4 regions of the Methylocella sp. genome follow, and region 4 is predicted to be linked to each of the others. Evidence: predicted binding sites of a transcription regulator. Region 4 holds the regulator's gene; each other region holds the start of a gene.
What was found. The regulator PhoB, encoded in region 4, activates phosphate uptake and scavenging genes when phosphate is short. The targets are predictions, from matches to a motif close to TGTCATNNANCTGTCAT.

Region 1 (3,204 bases), on a different contig from region 4:
CCGACATGGCAGTAGGTGGCGAGCCCGCCGGCCTCGCGGCGCACCACCATCGACAGCTTGGCGTGGGTCTTGAGCTCGATGAAGCCGAACACCACCTGCACGCCGGCGCGCTCAAGGTCGCGCGCCCAGCGGATGTTGGCGGCCTCGTCAAAGCGGGCCTTGAGCTCGACGAGCGCGGTCACCGACTTGCCGGCCTCGGCCGCCTCGATCAGGGCCCGCACGATCGGGCTGTCCGACGAGGTGCGGTAGAGCGTCTGCTTGATCGCGACGACGTTCGGATCGGCCGCCGCCTGGTTCAGGAACTGCACCACGACGTCGAAGGATTCATAAGGGTGGTGGACGACGAGGTCTTTCTGCTTGATGGCCGCGAAGCAGTCGCCGCCATTGTCGCGCAGGCGCTCGGGAAAGCGCGGGTTGTAGGGCTTGAACTTGAGCTCGGGCCGGTCGAGCCCGACGATCTCCGACAGGTCGCTCAGCGCCAGCATGCCGTCGAGGACGGAGACCTCGCCAGGCTCGACGTCGAGATCCTGCTCCACGAAGGCGCGCAGCTCCTCGGGCGTCGCGCTGTCGAATTCGAGACGGATGACCGAGCCGAGACGGCGGCGCTTGAGCGCGGTCTCGAACAGAAGGACGAGATCCTCCGCCTCCTCCTCGACTTCGAGGTCGCTGTCGCGGATGACGCGGAAGAGCCCGGCGCCGCGCACGCGATAGCGCGGAAAGAGCTTGTGCGTGAACATCGCGATGACATGCTCGACCGCGACGAAGCGCTGGCCGGGATGACATTCATGCGCGGGCAGGCGCACGAAGCGCTGGATCTTGGTCGGCAGGCGGATCAGCGCCTTGGAGATCTTGTGGTCGGCGCTCGCGAGTTCGAGCGCGATCGAAAGCCCGAAATTCGGAATGAAGGGGAACGGATGCGCCGGGTCGATGGCGAGCGGCGTCAGCACCGGAAACACATGGGCCAGAAAATATTGCTCGAGCCACGCCCTGTCGACGTCGTCGAGGCCGCCGGGATCGGCGAGCACGATGCCGACTTCGGACAATTCGCCGCGCAGCTCGCGCCAGCGGCGCTGCTGCTCGACCGTCAGCAGCGAGGCGCGCTCCCTGATCCGCGCGAGCTGCTGGGTCGGAACGAGCCCGTCTTCCGAAGGCGTCATGACGCCCTCGCGCACCTGCCCGCGCAGGCCGGCGACGCGAACCATGAAGAACTCGTCGAGATTGGTCGCCGAAATGGCCACGAAGCGCAGCTGCTCGAGCAGCGGATGATTGCGGTTCGAGGCCTCCTGCAGGACGCGCCAGTTGAATTCGAGCCAGGACAGCTCGCGGTTCACGAAGCGGCGCGGCGACTGGTGGATGTCCGAATCGCGCATGCCCTCGTCGATCGCGCGCTCCGGCAGCGGCGCCGGGCCGGCTTCGTCGGCGATGGCCGCGGCGGTGGCGAAATCGGGCTCGGCGGCGATCTCGATCTCGGTGTCGAACACGTCGGCGTCGTCGCCTTCGGCCGGCAGCACGATCATGGCTTCGACCGTTTCCGGCTCGGCCGGCGCGTCGGGCTGGGTCCGGCCGCGCGCCGTGCGCCGCCCGCCGTCCGGCCGCTTCGCCGGCGGCCTTGAAGGGTCTTCGACTTCCGACGTCATGTGCGGCTTCCTTTTTTGAACGTCTTTGCGCGAGCGCTGGCGCGTCGGTCGACAAGACCCTGGCGCCTGCGCCCTGCCGCAGCCGAAATCCGGCTGGCCCGAAGCCCGCCCGAACCGAGACTTGGCTGGATTAGCCGAATAAGTGGCCTTAATTCATGACGTTTACACGACATTTGAACGAATGGCGGCCGGAACGCGCGCTTTCCTCGCCCGCCCCTCAGCGCCCGCCCCTCAGCGCCCGTCGCCGGCGTCGCGCGGGCGCCCCGCCTGCCAGGTCAGGAAAAAATAGACCACGATCAGGACGACGTCGCCGACGATCCAGAAGCGCGGCGTAAAGTTCGGCACGGCGAAGACGGCGCCGATCTGCGCGATCGCGCTCAAAAGCCACAGCACGCCGCCCCAGGGCGTCGCGAGCCACAGCCCCACCGAGGCGACGAGGTCGAGCACCGCGAAGAACGCCGTCGCCACGGCGAAGCTCACGCCAAACGTCTCGAAAATCGGCTCGGACGGAGTCAGGATCGCCGCCCAGCTCGACAGGCCCTGGACCATCCACACGACGGCGAGCGCGCGCATGAACAGCACCAGCGCGAGCGCCCAGTGCGAGCGCTCCTGCTCGCCGCGGCTTTCGCCGAGCCTGATCGGCGCCGAGCCCGAAGGCGGCTTCTCGCGCTCGGCCCGCTCCTCGCGACGCGACAGGAAGGTCATCCCGCGAGCGCCGTCTTGCGCGTGAAGGAGAGCTCCTCGTCGAGCGGGGCGAAATAGGCGTCGATCTCGGCCTGAGTCGGCGCGTCGAGCCCGGCCGGGCGCCATTGCGGCTTGTGGTCCTTGTCGACGATCACGGCGCGCACGCCTTCATAATAGTCATGGCCGGCGAGAATACGCTGGGCGATGCGGAATTCGAGGCGCAGCGCGTCCTCGAGCGCGAGCCCCGCGCCCATGCGCATCTGGCGCAGCGCGACGGCGAGGCTCGTCGGCGACTTGGCGCGCATCGCCTCAAGCGCGGCGCGCGCGAAGTCCGACGGGTCGGCCGCGAGCCGCGCGGCGATGTCGGCGATCGAGTCCGCGCCGAAGCAGCGCTCGATCGTCGCGCGGTCGGCCTCGAGCGCGGCGGCGGGGGCTGTCGCCGATTCCGCGCCGATCGCGGCGGCGGCCTCCTCTCCCGCGCACAGGCGGTCGAGCAGGGCGTCGTGGCGCGCCGTGGGGACATGGGCGGTCGCAAGCCCCAGCGCGACCATGTCGCCCGTCGCGATCCGCGCGGCGGTGAGGCCGAGATAGGCGGCGATCGCCCCGCCCGCGCGCGGCAGGAAGCTCGTCGCCCCGACGTCCGGAAAGAAGCCGATGCCGGTCTCGGGCATGGCGAAGGTGATTCTGTCTCCCGCGACGCAATGGCGGGCGTTGACCGAAAGGCCCGCGCCGCCGCCCATGACCACTCCGTCGACGAGCGCGACGACCGGCTTGGCGAAGCGCGCGATGCGACGGTCGAGATTGTATTCGTCGTGGAAGAAGGCGACCTGCTCCGCGCGCCTCCCGGCCCTGCCGAGTTCATAGAGCGCGCGGATGTCGGCCC
Region 2 (3,204 bases), on a different contig from region 4:
GCAATGGACGCCCTTTCTCGACCCCGCCGTCGCCGAGGCCTCGTGCCTGTTCGACCTCTCGCGCGCGCCGCTGCGCGTCTCGGGCGAGGTCGAGCCGGGGCGCATGCTGACCCTCTCGTTCCGCGAGCCCGACGGCGACGTGTTCTATTCCATGACGGACCGCGCCGCCCAGCGCGGACGGCTCGACGTGCTGCTCTTGACCCAGGAGCAGCTCGACGCGGTCGAGGCCGAAGACGACGACGACCGGCCGGCGCAGGAGCTGCGGCTCGTGGCGCCGAGCCTCAAGGGCTTCGTGCTGATCGGCGCGCTCGCCAATTTCCCCGGCGAATGGGCCGACGCCGAGCGCCGCGCCAAGGCGATCGTCTGCAAGCCCGAAGAGCCGGTCGAGCCGTGAGCCGGGGTCAGTTCGGCGCGACGTCGTCCGCGCCGCGCGGATCGGCCGCGGGCTCGTCCTGGCGCGCCGCATGCGCCCCGGCCCGCGCCGGCTGATCGAGCCTTTCGCGCCGCACGCCCGTAAAGAACAGCACCGCGCCGCGCCCGGCCGGGCGCGCGACGCGCCCGCCGCGCCGCGACGGCGAGAAAGCCACAAGTTCGCCCATGTCATGTTCGCCCATGTCACGTTCGCCCATGTCACGTTGGCCCATGTCACGTTGGCCCATGTCACGCCCTCCGTTCAGGCCCGGGGGGCGGCGCGCGCCGGCCGCGCCCCGCCGCCTGCGTTCAAGATTCGCGCCGCAGTCTTCGCCCGTTTCGCCCGGCGCCGTCCGACGCTCGCGCGCGTTCGGACGTCATCGCCTCGCGAACGCGCTCCAACATTTCGGCGTTGCGCATTTTCTTAAACGTAACGGCCTGCAACTTTTACTGAAAATGCTCTAACGCACGAAGCTTGCCGCACGCTCGCCGGGTCCGGCGAAAAAGAGCAAAGCCCGCCGCGCGGCGCGGCGCAAGCGGCCGTCGCGGGCGCGGCGCGCCCTTCGCACTGGCCGCAGAGGGGCGTTGGTCCGCTTTGCGGCGGAGTCAGAAGAACTGGCTGGCGCCGGGAATTTTCGCGGCCGCCGCGCGCACGCGCTCCCGGCCCGCCTGCGATTCGGCGAAAGCGAACACTTCATGTCCGATCTGACGCATTTGCGTCATGGTCAGGCCGAGCCCCGTGAGCCGCGCCGCGAGCCCCATGAGGCCGCCGCCCATCATGGCCATGAAGCCCGACATCACGCCCTCGTTCTGCGCGGCCGCGGCCGCCGCCGCCTCCTCGGCGCCCGGCAGATGCGCGAAAAGATCGTCGACGTCGGCCGGCTGCCCCTCCTTGCGCAGGAACGCGAGAATGGCGCCGACCGCCCTGCGCGCGGTTTCGACGTCGGTTCCGGCCGAGGCGGCGATGCGGGCGATCAGTTCTTCCATGCGTGGCTCCTCGATGTCGCGCGCCCGCTCGCTTTTGCGGCGCGGCGCGGCGAGCCAAGCGCGACAGGCCGCGAAAATCAAGCCGGCGCAACCGGCGCGCGCACTTTTCATCGCAGCGTCACACAAATCCGCTAGGCGCGCTGGCGCGGCTCCTTTCCGGAAAAAAACATGACTTCGATCACGTCCACAGACGACGTTTTGACGACAGGCGACGGCGTTCGCAAGCCGGTCCTCGACCGGCCGATGTCCCCGCTGACGCTGCTCATCTTCGGCGGCGTGCTCGCCGTCGGGCTGTTCTTCACGGCCTTCAGCATCTGGCGCGACGTGTCCGCCGCGGGCGTGGCGGTGAAGTCCGCCCTGCCCTTCATCCTTCTCGGCGTCGCGCTGCTGATCGCGCTCGGCTTCGAATTCGTCAACGGCTTTCACGACACGGCCAACGCCGTCGCCACGGTCATCTACACCCATTCCCTCCCCGCGCCCGTCGCGGTGGTCTGGTCGGGCATGTTCAACTTCCTCGGGGTGCTGTTCTCGACCGGCGCCGTCGCCTTCGGCATCGTCTCGCTGCTGCCGGTCGAGCTGATCCTGCAGGTCGGGTCGGAAGCCGGCTTCGCCATGGTCTTCGCCATGCTGATCGCGGCGATCATCTGGAACCTCGGCACCTGGTGGCTCGGCCTGCCGGCGTCCTCGTCGCACACGCTGATCGGCTCGATCATCGGCGTCGGCGTCGCCAACGCGCTGATGCGCGGCCGCGACGGCACCTCGGGCGTCGACTGGAACAAGGCGATCGAGATCGGCTATGCGCTGCTGCTCTCGCCGGTCGTCGGCTTCGTCTGCGCGGCGGGCCTGCTGCTGCTCATGAAGCTCCTCGTCCGCAAGCCCGAGCTTTATACGTCGCCCAAGGCGCATGGCGCTCCGCCCGCCTGGATCCGCGGCCTTCTGATCTTCACCTCGGCCGGCGTCTCCTTCGCGCATGGCTCGAACGACGGCCAGAAGGGCATGGGCCTGATCATGCTGATCCTGATCGGCACCGTGCCGACGGCCTATGCGCTGAACCGCGCCCTGCCCGAAAGCGAGGTGGCGAGCTTCATCCAGACCTCCGAGGCGGCCTCGAAGGCGGTCGAGGCGGTCGCCGGCGGCCATCACGTGATCGGCGACCCGCGCCCGATCGTGACGGCCTATGTCGCCTCGCATGAGTTCACCGACGGAACCCTGCCGGCGCTCGCCGCGCTGATCCGCGACGTCGCCGCGCAGGTGAGCCAGCACGGCTCGTTCGCCTCGATTCCCGCGGCGAGCGTCGGCAACACCCGCAACGACATGTATCTCGCCTCCGAAGCGATCCGCTTCCTGCAGAAGGACAAGGCGGCCGCGCTCTCGAAGGACGACCTCGCCGCGCTCGCCGCCTACAAGAAGCATCTCGACATGGCGACGCGCTTCATCCCCGACTGGGTCAAGGTGGCGGTCGCGATCGCGCTCGGCCTTGGCACCATGGTCGGCTGGAAGCGCATCGTCGTGACGGTCGGCGAGAAGATCGGCAAGACGCATCTGACCTACGGCCAGGGCGCCTCGGCCGAGCTCGTCGCCATGGGCACCATCGCCGCGGCCGACCATTTCGGCCTGCCGGTGTCGACCACCCATGTGCTGTCGTCGGGCGTCGCCGGAACCATGGCGGCGAACGGCTCGGGCGTGCAGATGTCGACCGTGCGCAGCCTCGCGCTCGCCTGGGTGCTGACGCTGCCCTGCGCCATCGCGCTCTCGGCCTTCCTGTTCGTCCTGTTCCGCCAGATCGAGCGTTTCATCTAGGCTTCG
Region 3 (3,204 bases), on a different contig from region 4:
GCAGGCGGGCGCCGTCGCCTTCTCGGACGGGGCGCGGCCGATCGTCAATTCGCGCGTGCTGCGCCGGGCCATGGCCTATGCGCGCGATTTCGACGCGCTCGTCATCCATTACGCCGAGGACCGCGACCTCGCCGCCGAAGGCGTGATGAACGAAGGCGAATATGCGACCCGGCTCGGCCTTTCCGGCGTCCCGCGCGAGGCCGAGGCGATCATGCTCGACCGCGACATCCGCCTCGTGAACCTCACCGGCGCGCGCTATCACGCCCCGCTCGTCTCGACGACGCTCTCGCTCGACATTCTCGCGCGGGCGAAAGACGCCGGTCTGCCGGTCACCTGCTCGGCCTCGATCAACCATCTGACGCTGAACGAGAGCGACATCGGCGACTATCGCACCTTTTTGAAGCTCGCCCCGCCGCTGCGGCGCGAGGACGAGCGCCGCGCGCTGGTCGAGGCGCTCGCCGAAGGGCTGATCGACGTGATCGTCTCGGACCATGACCCGCAGGACGTCGAGACCAAGCGCCTGCCCTTCGCCGAATCGGAGAACGGGGCGATCGGGCTCGAGACCATGCTCGCCGCCGCCATGCGGCTCGTGCGCGCGGGCGCGCCGCTGCAGCGCGTGGTCGCCGCGCTGACCTCGCGGCCGGCCGACATTCTCGGCCTGCCGCAGGGACGGCTCAAGGTCGGCGCCCCGGCCGACCTGATCCGCTTCGACCCCGACGAAGCCTATCTCGTCGATCCGCTGAAGCTGAAGTCGCGCTGCAAGAACACGCCCTTCGACGAGGCGACCATGGAGGGCCGCGTGAAGCTCACGCTGGTCGAGGGGCGGATCGTGTTCGAGCAGGACTAGGCGCGAAGGGCGCCGCCCGCGCCGGCCACGGATTGCGCCCATCTTCCAGAAAGGCGAGCGAATCGGTCCAGAAGCCGGCCTCGTTGCGGTCGTGGAACAGGCTGAAATGGCCGATGTGCGCCTGCCCGAAATCCTGCGGGCGCAGGCGCGCCAAAATGCGCTCGGCGTTCTCGTAGGGCGCAAGGCCCCGGGCCGTCGCCGCCGGCGTGCCGAGGTCGTCGTCGCTCAGGCTGACCGCGAGAATCTGTCCGCGCACGGCCCTGAAGCGGTCCAAAACCGCCTCCCGCTCGGCGGCCGGGTGAGAGCGCTCGAAGCGCCGTCCGCGAAAGCTCCATTCATAGGCGACGCCTGACGGCAGGTCTTCGAGCCAGCCGAGCCGGCGGCCGGGAAAATAGCCGAACGCCGCGGTCAGCGCCGGCATGGCCACATGCCATTTGAGAAACAGCCGCGCCCGCCCGCGCGCCGCGTAGTCGGGCCAGAAGGCGTATTGCGCGCCGACCGTCAGCATCCGGTCGATCATCGGCGCGCTGTCCGCCATGCCCGGCAGGAAGCCGCCGATCGAATGCCCGACGACGAGCGCCGGCCCGTTCGGGCTCGCCGCGCGCGCATGGCGCAGCGCGGCGTCGAAATCCTTCTCGCCCCAGTCGCGCCAGCGAAAGCCGCAGCCGCGCAGGCGCTCCGGCCGCGAGCGGCCGATCCCGCGATAATCATAGGTCAGGACGTCGAAGCCATGGCCCGCGAGGAACCGCGCGTAGCGATGATAATAGCGCGCCGCGACGCCGGTCGCCGCATTGACGACGACCGCGCCCTTCGCCGTCCCGCCCATGGCGCGGAAAAGATCGCCGCCGAGCGCGACGCCGTCGCGGCAGACGACCGTCGTCGCCTCATGGGCCTGCGTCGCGCCGGCGTTTTGCGTCATGGTCCCGTCCCGTGGTTCGCCTCGCGTCGCCGCCCGCGAAAGCGACGGCCGGAAAGATGCGCGCTTGATTTAAGTCAAAACGGCTTCATCATCGAAGCGTCATATTTCTTTCCTCCGTCGCGCCGCCGCCCTGTCCGGCGTCGCATGCGCGGCGACCCCTTTGACTTTCCCGAGCGAACGGCTGGGCGACGCATGACCGATATTGAAAAGCTGCAGGATCAACCCGTGGGCGCGCCCGATCCGGCGCCGCAGGAGCTTGAGCTCGGCCTCGCCGACGAAAGGCGCGCGGCGGCGCGGGAGGCGGAGCTTTTCGCGCTCAAAGAGATCGTCGGCGAGGCCGCCGACGGGTCGGTCGGTCCAGGCGTCGAGGCGATTCTCGAAGGCGCCGCGCCCGACGACGCGGTCGAGATGCGAAAGACGCTCGGCCTGCCCGGGAAAAAGGGCGCGCCCCATGCGACCAGCGACGCGCTCGCCGACAATTGGCGCACGGGCGGCTATCCTTACAAATACAAGATGCTGCGGCGCGACTACGAGCGTCAGAAATTCATCCTCCAGACCGAGCTTCTGAAGCTGCAGACCTGGGTCAAGGAGTCGCGCCAGCGCGTCGTCATCCTGTTCGAGGGGCGCGACGCCGCCGGCAAGGGCGGCGCGATCAAGCGCTTCATGGAGCATCTCAATCCGCGCGGCGCGCGGGTCGTCGCGCTCGAGAAGCCGAGCGACGTCGAACGCGGCCAGTGGTATTTCCAGCGCTATGTGCAGCATCTCCCGACCATGGGCGAGATCGTGCTGTTCGACCGCAGCTGGTACAACCGCGCCGGCGTCGAGCGCGTCATGGGCTTTTGCGCCGACTCGGAATACACGGAGTTTCTGCGCCAGACCCCCGACTTCGAGCGCAATCTCGCGCGCAGCGGCGTGCATCTCATCAAGTTCTGGTTCTCGGTGAGCCAGGAGGAGCAGCGCCGCCGCTTCAAGGAGCGCAAGGTGCATCCGCTGAAGCAGTGGAAGCTGTCGCCGGTCGACCTCGCCTCGCTCGACAAATGGGACGACTACACCAGGGCCAAGGAAGCCATGTTCTTCCACACCGACACGGCCGATTCGCCCTGGACGGTGATCAAGTCCGACGACAAGAAGCGCGCTCGGATCAACGCCATGCGCTACGTGCTGCATTCGCTGCCCTACAAAGGCAAGGACCCGAAGCGCGTCGGCGACGTCGACATGCTGCTCGTCGGGCGCGCCAGCGCGATTCATGAGCGCGGCGAATATGTGCCCGGCGCGCCGCTCTGAGGCCACGCGCCGCGCCGAAAGCGCGGTTGCGACGGGGCGGGGCGCGGGCTAGGCTTTCGCGCGCGCGCCCCGAGACCCCGTCCCGTGATCCTGACCCTTCTCGCCTTCGTCTTCGGCTATCTCTGCGGCTCGATTCCCTTCGGGCTGATCCTCA
Region 4 (3,204 bases):
CATCCTGAAGCCGGACGTCGACCTCAACCTGCTGCGCGCGCGCGTCGGCATGGTGTTCCAGAAGCCGACGCCCTTTCCGATGTCGATCTATGACAACATCGCCTTCGGCATCAAGCTCTACGAGAAGGTCGGAAAATCCGAGCTCGACGACCGCGTCGAAGCCGCGCTGACCAGCGCCGCCCTGTGGGGCGAGGTGAAGGACAAGCTGAAAGCCTCCGGGCTTTCCCTGTCCGGCGGCCAGCAGCAGCGCCTGTGCATCGCGCGCACCGTGGCGATCCGGCCCGAGGTCATCCTGCTCGACGAGCCCTGCTCGGCGCTCGACCCGATCTCGACCGCCAAGATCGAGGAGCTCATCGACGAGCTCAAGGTCAAGTACACCATCGCCATCGTCACACACAACATGCAGCAGGCGGCGCGCTGTTCCGACTACACGGCGTTCATGTATCTCGGCGAGCTGATCGAATTCGGCGTGACGACGCAAATCTTCACCCAGCCGGAAAAGAAGCAGACGCAGAACTACATCACCGGCCGCTTCGGCTAGGCGCCGCCCGGCGCCGGGCGGCGGCGCGCGAACTTCACGCGACGGCGCGCTCCGCCGCACACCCGGCCGTCGCGCCGCCCAAGGCTTCAAGGACACGCAATGCCCGACCATATCGTCAAAGCCTATGACGCCGAGCTCGAAAGCCTCGGCCAGAAGATCGCCGAAATGGGCGGCATTTCCGAAAAGATGCTCACCGACGCGATGGACGCGCTCGCCAATTTCGACATGGATCTCGCCCGCCGCACGATCGAGGCCGACGGCCGGCTCGACACGCTCCAGCGCGAGATCGAGGAGCAGGCGATCCTGACCATCGCCCGCCGCCAGCCGCTCGCCGTCGACCTGCGCGAGATCATCGCCACCATCCGCATCTCGAACGACCTCGAGCGCGTCGGCGACCTCGCCAAGAACATCGCGCGGCGCGCCATCAAGATCGCGGGCGACGTGCGCATTCCGCGCGCCATCGTCGGCCTCAAGTCGATGCATGAAAACGCCGCCATGCTGCTCAAGGACGTGCTCGACGCCTACGCCGACCGCGACATCGTGCGGGCGCGCGAGGTGTGGACCTATGACGCCGATCTCGACTCGCTCGAGGATTCCGTCTTCCGCGACCTGTTGACCTTCATGATGGAGGACCCGCGCAACATCTCCTTCTGCGCCCATCTGCTGTTCTGCTCCAAGAACATCGAGCGCATCGGAGACCATGCGACCAACATCGCCGAGACGGTGGTGTATCTCGTCACGGGCGAAATCCTTCCGACCGACCGTCCCAAGGGCCGCAGCGTGCTGGCCGAACCTTCGACGAAGCCATGAACGACCTTCAGACCAACGCCGAAAGAAGCGCCGGCGGCGCAAAAGCCCTCGCCCCCACCCCCGCCCCGCGCATCCTCATCGTGGAGGACGAATCCGCGCTGAGCATGCTGCTCGCCTATAATCTCGAGGCCGAAGGCTTCGTCGTCGACCGCGTCGAGCGCGGCGACGAGGCCGAGATGCGCCTCGCCGAGACGCCGCCCGATCTTGTCATCCTCGACTGGATGCTGCCGGGCGTCTCGGGGCTCGAGATCTGCCGGCGGCTGCGCGCGCGCGAAGCCACGCGGACCCTGCCCGTCATCATGCTCACCGCGCGCGGCGAGGAAAGCGAGCGCGTGCGCGGCCTTTCGATCGGCGCCGACGATTATGTCGTGAAGCCGTTTTCCGTGCCCGAACTCATGGCCCGGGTGCGCGCCCTGTTGCGCCGCGCGCGGCCGGACCGCGTCGCCACCGTGCTGACGGCGGGCGACCTCGAGCTCGACCGGCAGAACTGGCGCGTCAGGCGCAAGGGCCGCGACGTGCATCTGGGGCCGACCGAATTCCGGCTCCTCGAGCATCTGCTCGAGCGTCCCGGCCGGGTGTTCTCGCGCGCGCAGCTTCTCGACAGCGTCTGGGGCCTTTCGGCCGAAATCGACGAGCGCACGGTCGACGTCCATGTCGGGCGGCTGCGCAAGGCGCTGTCGGAGCCGGGCGAAAGGGATCCGATCCGCACCGTGCGCGGCGCCGGCTATTCCTTCGACGAGACGTTCGGCAAGAGCTGAGCGTTTCCGCCGCGAGGCGGCGCGCGCGTCTCACTCCGCGGCCAGCGGAAGCTCCGCGTCCGCGCCCCGCCCGGCGCGGGCGAGGAAACGGCGGCATTGCTGCTCGCCGTCGTAGCCGAGCAGCGTGCCGAGCATGAAATCCTCTTCCGCCGTCAGCGTGTTGAGCGGGCGCGTCACGAGCGCCTGCGCCACGGCCACGAAGGCGGGCCGCCCGAAGAAAAGATTGGCCTTCGCCGCGCCGAGCTCCTGGACGAAATGGGAGATGTCGCGGGCCTTGAGCTTGGCGAGCGCAAGCGCCAGCTCCTGTGGGCTGACGGTCATCAGGAACAGGGCCCGGACGCCCCGCCCATATTCATAGAGCTGATGGTGAAACAGCCGCAGCATCGGCGCGGCTTCGGCCGACCAGCAGGGCGGAGCGGGCCACGCGGCGTCGCTCAAAGCAGCTGGCTCAGCCATGCGGTCACCCTTTTTTCGGTCATGCCGGACTGGGTGTCCTGATCGAGCGCGAGGCCGACGAACCTGCCGTCGCGTTCGGCGGTCGATTCGACATAGTCGAAGCCCGCCGTGTCGGTGAAGCCGACCACCTGCGCGCCAAGATCCGACACTTCGTCGTAAAGAATGCCCATCGCGTTCAAGAACGACGTCGGATAGGCCTGCTGGTCGCCGGTGCCGAACAGCGCGACTTTCTTGCCCTTGAGATTGGCGGCGCGCAATTTGTCGATGTTGTCCTCCCAATCCGTCTGCAGCGTGCCGTCGCCGTAAGTCGGCGAGCCCAGGATCAGAAGATTGCAGTTCTCGAAGTCCGCCGTCGTGGCGTCCTTGATGTTGACCGGCCGCCCCTGGCATTTCTTGGAAATCTTGGCGGCGACGCCCTTCGTCGCGCCGCCGTCGGAGCCGAAGATGATCGTGACGCTCATGTCGTGCCTCTTCCTGAAATTTGCATGGCAAGGCGACGCGTCCGCCGGGACGCGTATGCCTCTATACTGTATAGAGCGATGTCAGACGTTTATTCTCGGACGCCGTTTTCGTAAGTCGCCTGCGGCCAATTGTAAATTGGGTCCCACGGGAAATGAATGCGGCGGCGAAAGATATGAA

Region 1: the regulator PhoB is predicted to act here: its motif matches at 1,793-1,809, upstream of ACILRB_RS15075 (RNA degradosome polyphosphate kinase).
Region 2: the regulator PhoB is predicted to act here: its motif matches at 1,504-1,520, upstream of ACILRB_RS08110 (inorganic phosphate transporter).
Region 3: the regulator PhoB is predicted to act here: its motif matches at 1,853-1,869, upstream of ppk2 (polyphosphate kinase 2).

The regions. Positions count from the first base shown of each region.
Region 1 covers NZ_JBGAHM010000052.1:7,425-10,628, forward strand. The annotation lists gene ACILRB_RS15075 (RNA degradosome polyphosphate kinase) at 1-1,517, opposite strand, end outside; gene ACILRB_RS15080 (DUF6163 family protein) at 1,869-2,342, opposite strand; gene ACILRB_RS15085 (enoyl-CoA hydratase/isomerase family protein) at 2,339-3,204, opposite strand, start outside.
Region 2 covers NZ_JBGAHM010000013.1:63,494-66,697, reverse strand. The annotation lists gene ACILRB_RS08125 (hypothetical protein) at 1-394, shown strand, start outside; gene ACILRB_RS08120 (hypothetical protein) at 402-659, opposite strand; gene ACILRB_RS08115 (DUF2267 domain-containing protein) at 1,018-1,398, opposite strand; gene ACILRB_RS08110 (inorganic phosphate transporter) at 1,567-3,198, shown strand.
Region 3 covers NZ_JBGAHM010000044.1:7,148-10,351, forward strand. The annotation lists gene pyrC (dihydroorotase) at 1-847, shown strand, start outside; gene ACILRB_RS14325 (alpha/beta fold hydrolase) at 807-1,766, opposite strand; gene ppk2 (polyphosphate kinase 2) at 1,959-3,050, shown strand; gene plsY (glycerol-3-phosphate 1-O-acyltransferase PlsY) at 3,135-3,204, shown strand, end outside.
Region 4 covers NZ_JBGAHM010000001.1:159,430-162,633, forward strand. The annotation lists gene pstB (phosphate ABC transporter ATP-binding protein PstB) at 1-541, shown strand, start outside; gene phoU (phosphate signaling complex protein PhoU) at 641-1,351, shown strand; gene phoB (phosphate regulon transcriptional regulator PhoB) at 1,348-2,109, shown strand; gene ACILRB_RS00800 (DUF2023 family protein) at 2,140-2,565, opposite strand; gene fldA (flavodoxin FldA) at 2,544-3,026, opposite strand.